2 linked regions of the Gemmata obscuriglobus genome follow. The main gene of each other region encodes a partner of the protein of the gene in region 2 in a complex. Links are inferred from orthologs where the notes say so. Each region holds a gene or a part of one and is shown on either strand. Other genes may lie near its edges.

Region 1 (3,492 bases), 110 kb from region 2 along the record:
GTTCAGATTGTTTCAATGATGGAGCGAAAGTGGTGATTCGAGGGGCCGGAAGTCGGCGGCTGCCGGGCTTTCTGGCGCACGACTTCCGGCCCCTCGACTGTCGGTGTACTAAAGAGAAATCCGCCGGTAGGTGTCGTCCACGACCCAGTGGAACGCGGTCAGGTGGATCGACTCGACGATGCCCATGTCGTCCAGCGGGACGTGGAGCCCGTGGTGCGCCAGCCCGCGGAGCTTGCCGCCGGTGAACCCGGTGCAGCCGTAGGTCGTCAGGCCGTTGTTGTTAGCCCACTCGACCGCGCGCAGGATGTTCGGGCTGTTCCCGCTACCGCTGATCGCGACCAGCAGGTCGCCCGGGGAGGCGAGGTTCTTTAACTGCTCAACGAACACGCGGTCGAACCCCTCGTCGTTACCCCACGCGAGGATGTACGGGGTGTTGTCGGTCAGGCTCAGCACCTTCAGCCGCTTCTTGGTGTCGTCGTCGAAGAACTTGCGCGCCAGCGTGCCCTTGCCCATGTCCTCGCAAAAGTGCGAGGCGTTTGAGCCGCTCCCGCCGTTGCCGATCACGAATACGAACCGCCCCGCGAGGTACCGCTCGTGGACCAGGTCCGAGAGCTTTTGAACCTCGTTGGGGTCGATCCGCCCGAGTTCCTCCGCCACGCGGGCGAGGAACTGTTGAGGGGTGAGCGTCGTGCCGAGCATTCGGTGGTCCTTGGTCAAGAGTGCCCGCGCGCCGTCAGGCGGGAGGGTGGAGTGGCGAACACGGCGCGGTTCAAGTGTTCTATCCCTGCGACCGTCGCGTCGGCACCCCGTGAAAATGAGACTCGTGAACGGGGAAAGGACACCTCCGGGCTTATCAGGTCCTGGCGAATAAAATGCTCGGCACACGATCTGGGTTGAGAGGGGACACGTATGCCGAGCGAGGAACAGTTGCGACTCGCGGATCTGCGCAAGGAGTACTCGACCGGGGGGCTGACGGAGACCGACGCCGGCGCCGATCCGTTCGCATTGTTTCATAAGTGGTTCGCGGATGCACTTGCGGCCGACCTCACCGACCCCAACGCGATGATCCTGGCTACCGTCGGCCCGGACCAGCAGCCATCGGCCCGGGCCGTCCTCCTGAAGGCGCTCGACGACCGCGGGTTCACGTTCTTCACCAACTATGACAGCCGGAAGGGGCGCGAGCTGGAAGCGAACCCGCGCGCGGCTCTGGTGTTCCTGTGGCACCCGCTGGAGCGCCAGGTGCGCGTTGAAGGCATCGCGGAGATGGTGTCCGCGGCCGAGTCGGATGAGTACTACAAGAAGCGCCCGCTCGGGAGCCGGTTGGGTGCGTGGGCTTCGCCTCAAAGTGCCGTCATTGCAGACCGCGAGGTGCTGGAACGGGCGCACGCAGAGCTGACGGCCAAATACCCCGACGGCGACCCACCGCGCCCACAGAACTGGGGCGGTTATCGCGTGATCCCCACGGTTATCGAGTTCTGGCAGGGGCGGCGAAGCCGGCTTCATGACCGGATCGTTTTCACTCGTACTGGAACGAGTTGGACGCGTGAGCGGCTTGCCCCTTAGAAGCGAGTTACCGGCTCGACTCGCGCGGGAACTTCGTCACGACCGATTCTACGATCAGAATAAGTTGCACCCGGCGCTCGACGTGGAAATCGGCTTCCACGAGCGCGTCCAGCAGTTCCATCAACCCGGCAGCCCCGATTCGGTCTGCGAACGCCCTCAGCAAGGGAGCTTCGGCGGCGTCAAGTTCGGGCACCGCCGCACCGAGCGACAGCTTCAGCGCGTTCTGCACGGCCTCGATCAGAAACTGGAGCACCAGCGACGTGCGGAGGCGCTGCGGCGCTGTTTCCTTCCCGGCTTCTTCGTTGAACCGCGCCCATACATCGGCGAGTTGCTGGAACGGCGGGCGCGGCGACATCAGCCCTTCGAGCAGTTTCTGCCGCACTTGCCAGATGGAGTCGTCGTCGAGCGCCAGGGCGCGGGTGACACTGCCGGCGCCGAGTTTGGCCAACCGGTCACGCTTAACCGGGTCATCAATGCCCTGCTCCGCGAGGACCGCTTTTAGGTCCGCCGGGCTCAGCGGCGCGAACCGAACGATCTGGCACCGGGACAGAATCGTCGATAACTGCCGGTCGATACTCGTACCGATCAGCAACAAGAGCGCGCCCTGCGGCGGCTCCTCGAGCGTTTTCAGAAACGAGTTGGCCGAAGAGGCGTTGAAATCATCGGCGTCCTCGACGATGCCGATCTTGCGCGGCCCGCGAGTCGGTTTCAGCGCGATTTGCGCGCAGAACGCTCGCATCTCATCCACTGGTAGCTCGTGCTTGTCCTCGGGCGTGCGCAAAAAGAGGAGATCAGGGTGTGTGCCGACATTCACCTGCGCGCACGCCGGGCAGCGGTCGCACGCGGTCAACTTCGCCGGCGGATGCTCGCACAGGAACGCCTTCGCGAGTTCACGCGCGAACTGTCGCTTACCCACGCCGTCCGGGCCGACGAGCAGATAGGAGTGCGCGAGCCGGCCTGCTTCGAGGGCAGCGGCGAACGTGTTTCGGGGTGCGTGCTGCCCGCGGATGCGGTCCCACGACATGCCGGTTCCTACTCCTTCACGTTCCAGCCCCGGCCACGTAGTAGCCCGGCGACCTCACCGCGGATGATTTTCTGAACGCCATCCACGTTGGCGGTCGCGTCAACGAGGCGCAACCGTTCGGTCCGGCGTGCGACCTCGGACCGGAAGCCGGCGCGCACACGCTCGGCGTAATCAGCTCCACGGGCTTCCATGCGATCAGCTTCGCGGTTGCGCCTCACTGCCGCAATCTCAGGTGGCAGATCGAGGACGAGCGTGAGGTCCGGTTCGAGGCGCTCGGCACCGCCGGTGGCGAACGTCCCGACCTGCCACAACTCCTCCGGACTCAACCCGCCGGCGTGCCCCTGATAAACGACGTTCGCGAGCAGGAACCGGTCGGACACGACCACTTCGCCCCGAGCCAATGCGGGCCGAATCACCTCTTCTACGAGCTGCGCCCGGGACGCCATGAAGAGGAGCGCTTCGGTTCGCGTTCCGATGCGGTGTTCGCGGCCGAACAGCAGTAGTTTGCGAAGCTCCTGACCGAGCGGGGTGCCGCCCGGATCGGTACAAGCTGTGACAGGGACGCCCTGCGCGACGAGCCACTCGACCAGAAGCCGGCACTGGGTCGATTTGCCGGTGCCGTCGAGGCCGTCGAGCGACAGGAACGCGGGGCGCGGCATGGTGGTGGCTCGTTACTCTTCGCGAACGGTTCCGAGGGCGGCACCCGGCGAGAGCGGGTCGTTGGGCAGCACGAACGTCTCGACGAGTCGGCCCGTGGCCGGGGCCGGCACATCGAACGTCGCGCCGGGGATCAGCACCTCGGCGACCCGGTCCCCCTCAGCCACGCTGTCGCCGATCCGGACGTGCCACAGGCTGAAAACGACCCGCGCAGAGCCGAGATCGGGCAGCGTGATGGCCGTGCGGCG
Region 2 (3,615 bases):
GCGCCGCGGTCCTTCGGCTCACGGTCCGGGAACGCGAAATCCGTGTACGTGGTCGGCAGCCCCAGCAGGGCGAGGGCGAACTCGTCTTCCTGCGGGCGCTCCCAGCCGAACGGCATGTTGTCCATCGGCCGCTTGTCCGGCAGCAGCCAGCTCGCGTACCGCTTGAACAACTGGTTGGTGAGCAGCGCGTGTTGGGGGTTGAAGCAGTCCTGCATGTCCGGGAACCCGAACCGGGTGTCCCGGATCAGGAGTTCGTGCAGCAGCGTCGTGCCGGTGCGCCAGTGCCCGATCACGAAGATCGGCGGTTCGAGCTTGGTTTCCCGCACGCGGTTGCCGTGCGCGGCGTTAAGGCACCAACGCAAAACGGTGTTGGTCACCGAGTTGGCCGACACGATGGCCGCGATGTACCAGTAGGGCGGCTGGACGGCGTAGCCGTTGTCCTTGAGCAGCCGCAACCAGGTGAAGAGGTCGCACCCTTCCCAGAGCCGCGGTGCCCATTCGCGCTTGTGCGCTTTCCTCGGGGGCAGGGCAACAGTGTCCGTGGCCGCGGTCGTCGGCATCCGGTTCCTCCTTGCGCGGTTCGGATGTACTCAAGTGAACGGATTCGCGCGGGTGCGGCAAGCCCCCGCGGTGCGCCGTTGCGGTGCCTCCGCGATTGTTCGATCCCGCGGTTCCGGATACAGTCGGAGTAGAGCCCCAGACAGGATGTGGTAATGGCGAAGTCGAAGCCGACAGAACACGCCCCCGACGACACGCCCGCGTACACCGTGGTCGCGCGCCGGTACCGGCCGCAACAGTTCTCCGAACTGATCGGGCAGGAGCACGTCGCCGGCGCCCTCGTGAACGCGCTGAAGTCGGGCCGGGTCGCTCACGCGTACCTCTTCACCGGGGCGCGCGGCGTCGGCAAGACCAGCGCCGCGCGTATTCTGGCCAAAGCCCTGAACTGCTTGAAGACCGATAAGGCCACGCCAACCCCTTGCGACGAGTGCGACAGTTGCCGCGCCGTCATGACCGGCGACGACGTGGACGTGCTCGAGATCGACGGCGCCAGCAACAACAAGGTCGAAGAGGTCCGCGACCTGCGCCAGAACGTCGGCTTCCGGCCCGCCCGGGGGCGGTACAAGATTTACATCATCGACGAAGTCCACATGCTCTCCACGTCGGCGTTCAACGCGCTGCTCAAAACGCTGGAGGAGCCGCCCGAACACGTCAAGTTCATCCTCGCGACCACCGAGGTGCAGAAGATCCCGATCACGATCCTGTCTCGGTGCCAGCGGTTCGATTTCGCACACGTCGGCCCCGGCAAGATCTTCGAGCAGCTCAAGCGAATCGTGGAGCGGGAAGGGCACCAGGCCGATGACGACGCCCTGCGGCTCGTCGCGCGCCGGGCCGCCGGCTCGATGCGCGACTCGCAGTCGCTGCTCGATCAGCTCCTCGCCTCGTCGAGCGGAACGCTGACCGCGGGGCAGGTGACCGCGGTGCTCGGCACCGCCGGCGACGATCGCGTGATCGAACTGGCCAAGGCGATCCTGGCCAACGACCCGAAAACGGCCCTCGACCGTATCGCGGAATGGGTCGAACGCGGCTTGCAGATCGGGGAACTGATCGACCAGGTGGTGGAATACTGGCGGGCGCTGATGCTGGTGAGCTGCGGCGGCCCCGACGTGCGTGAGCTGCCCGTTTCCCCCAACCAGCACGAGGCGATTCGTACTCAAGCGAAGGCGGTTTCGCTCGATACTGTCCTTGCGGGTCTGGAAATCCTCACGGCGACAAAAGCTCGAATGCGAGGCACCCCGCACGTCCAGGTGCTGCTCGAAATGGCGGTGGTGCGGCTGTGTCGTCTCCCCGATTTGCGCTCGCTCTCGCAACTGGTGCAAGCCGTTTCGCAACCGGGGGTACAGTTCGTTGCAAGTGCCGCTTCCAACGGCAATCCTCCGCCGGCACGCCCGCAGCCCACACCCGCCGCGCCACTGGCGAGCGAGGCGGCAAAAAAAAACGGGACACCGGCGACGGCGGGGCGCCCGAGTGAAAACGGCTCTAGTTCTGTCCCTGCCGAAGTTACAGCGACGCCGCTGAGCGATGCGACCGTTCAGACCGTTTGGGATCGTTTCTTCCGCTACGCAACCGAGAAGTATCCTATCCTGTCTCAGCACTTGAGATATGCAAGTTCATATGCAATTTTTGGGCCAAATGCCCTGGCGGTCCGTTTTCCGACAAGCTATGCTAATGCCAAGAAGGAATGCGAGGGCGAAGCGAGCCTCGCGCGGTTTCAGGACGCTCTGAAACGGGTCACCGGGCAACCGGTCTCGATCCGGTTCGAACTCGATCGCAGTCCGAACGCTCAGCCGCTCGCCGGACCGCAGTCGGCCGCCGTTGCCGCGCCAACCGAACGTAAACGCTCGCTCGGATCGCTCCCGATGTTCAAGAAGGCGCACGAAGTGTTCGGCGCCCAGATCTGGCACGTGGACGACGACTTCAACCCGGCGGCGGTCCACAAGCCCGCCGCCCCGAAGATCGACGACGACGAAGAAGAAGAGACCGCCACCGAAGAGGTCTGACCATGTTTAAGGGACTCGGCGCGATGATGAGCCTCCTGGGCAACCAGGGGAAGATTCAGGAAGAGGTTCAGAAGTTCCAAACCCAGGTGGGCCAGATCACCGCGGAAGCGTCGTCGGGCGCCGGGTACGTCACCGTGAAGGTGAACGGCAAGATGGAGGTGCTGAGCGTCCGCATCTCCGAAGAGGCGATGAAGCTCAACGACCGCGAGATGCTCGAAGATCTGATCTCCGCCGCGACCAACCAGGCGCTCACGAAAGTACGCCAGCAGTTGGCCGAGGAGAGCGCAAAGATGGCGGCCAACATCGGGCTGCCGCCCGGGATGCTCGGCGGCGGGTTCCCCGGGCTCGGCGGGTGAGTTCGGTCCCGCCCCTTGCGGAGGTCCACTCATGCTCACGTTCGTGGTCACGCTGCGCGGCGGCCGCCGGTACACGATCCGGGCCGCGGAGATGCGGTTCGGGTACGACGGCGCGTTGGAACTGCTCGGGTTCGCGCCGCCCACCGACGCCGAGCCGTTTCCCGGCAAACAGGCGGTGGCACTCTTCTCCGCGGGCGAAGTGGAGTCGGTCGTTGCCCGCGAGTTCCTCGTCTCCGAGGAGCCCAGCGAGCCGAAGCCGTGCGTGGTGCAGCCGAACAGTGACCCGATTCCGTTCTGAGGGCGTACCCGCCGCCCGCGACCGTCGCGGGCGGATGGGCGAGCGAGGGTGTGTTCGTGCCTGAGCCTGTCGGGGTCATAGCCGGGCTGCTGGAGGAGCTGACCAAGCTCCCCGGTGTCGGTCCGAAGAGTGCCGAGCGCATCGCGCACTTCCTGCTCGCGGGCGACCGCCGACACGCGGTCGAACTCGCCGACGCGCTCCGAGCCGTCGCGGACCGGGTTCGGCCGTGCAAAGAGTGCTTTAATCTGACCGACGGAGAACTGTGCCCGATTTGTAGCGACCCGAAGCGCGACGGCGGGTTATTGTGTGTGGTGGAGACCCCGCGCGATGTCAACTCGTTCGAGCGGGCGGGCAACTTTCGCGGGCTGTATCACGTGCTCGGCGGGCGGCTCGCCCCGCTCGA

What was found. The genes of interacting proteins can lie anywhere in the genome.
Region 1: the proteins of dnaX (region 2) and GobsT_RS17235 are in contact, whole or in part, in a cryo-EM structure (PDB 8GIZ), measured with the Escherichia coli proteins. The link is inferred for Gemmata obscuriglobus from one-to-one orthologs.

What each region holds. Positions count from the first base shown.
Region 1 is NZ_CP042911.1:4,162,096-4,165,587, reverse strand. Bases 580-3,368 are described here. They hold GobsT_RS17235 (DNA polymerase III subunit), read right to left. Parts: upstream 2,588-3,368; coding sequence 1,571-2,587; downstream 580-1,570. Other genes in these bases: GobsT_RS17225 (lipoyl domain-containing protein), read right to left, coding at 3,259-3,368; tmk (dTMP kinase), read right to left, coding at 2,596-3,246; pdxH (pyridoxamine 5'-phosphate oxidase), read left to right, coding at 910-1,563; GobsT_RS17245 (D-sedoheptulose-7-phosphate isomerase), read right to left, coding at 580-699. Also shown: LPS assembly lipoprotein LptE, read left to right, coding at 1-36; more of GobsT_RS17245, read right to left, coding at 109-579; more of GobsT_RS17225, read right to left, coding at 3,369-3,492. UniProt on the Escherichia coli protein: Part of the beta sliding clamp loading complex, which hydrolyzes ATP to load the beta clamp onto primed DNA to form the DNA replication pre-initiation complex.
Region 2 is NZ_CP042911.1:4,055,053-4,058,667, forward strand. The notes cover bases 224-3,135. They hold dnaX (DNA polymerase III subunit gamma/tau), read left to right. Parts: upstream 224-713; coding sequence 714-2,558; downstream 2,559-3,135. Other genes in these bases: GobsT_RS16865 (sulfotransferase family protein), read right to left, coding at 224-560; GobsT_RS16875 (YbaB/EbfC family nucleoid-associated protein), read left to right, coding at 2,561-2,914; GobsT_RS16880 (hypothetical protein), read left to right, coding at 2,946-3,135. Outside these bases: more of GobsT_RS16865, read right to left, coding at 1-223; more of GobsT_RS16880, read left to right, coding at 3,136-3,212; recombination mediator RecR, read left to right, coding at 3,263-3,615. UniProt on the Escherichia coli protein: Part of the beta sliding clamp loading complex, which hydrolyzes ATP to load the beta clamp onto primed DNA to form the DNA replication pre-initiation complex.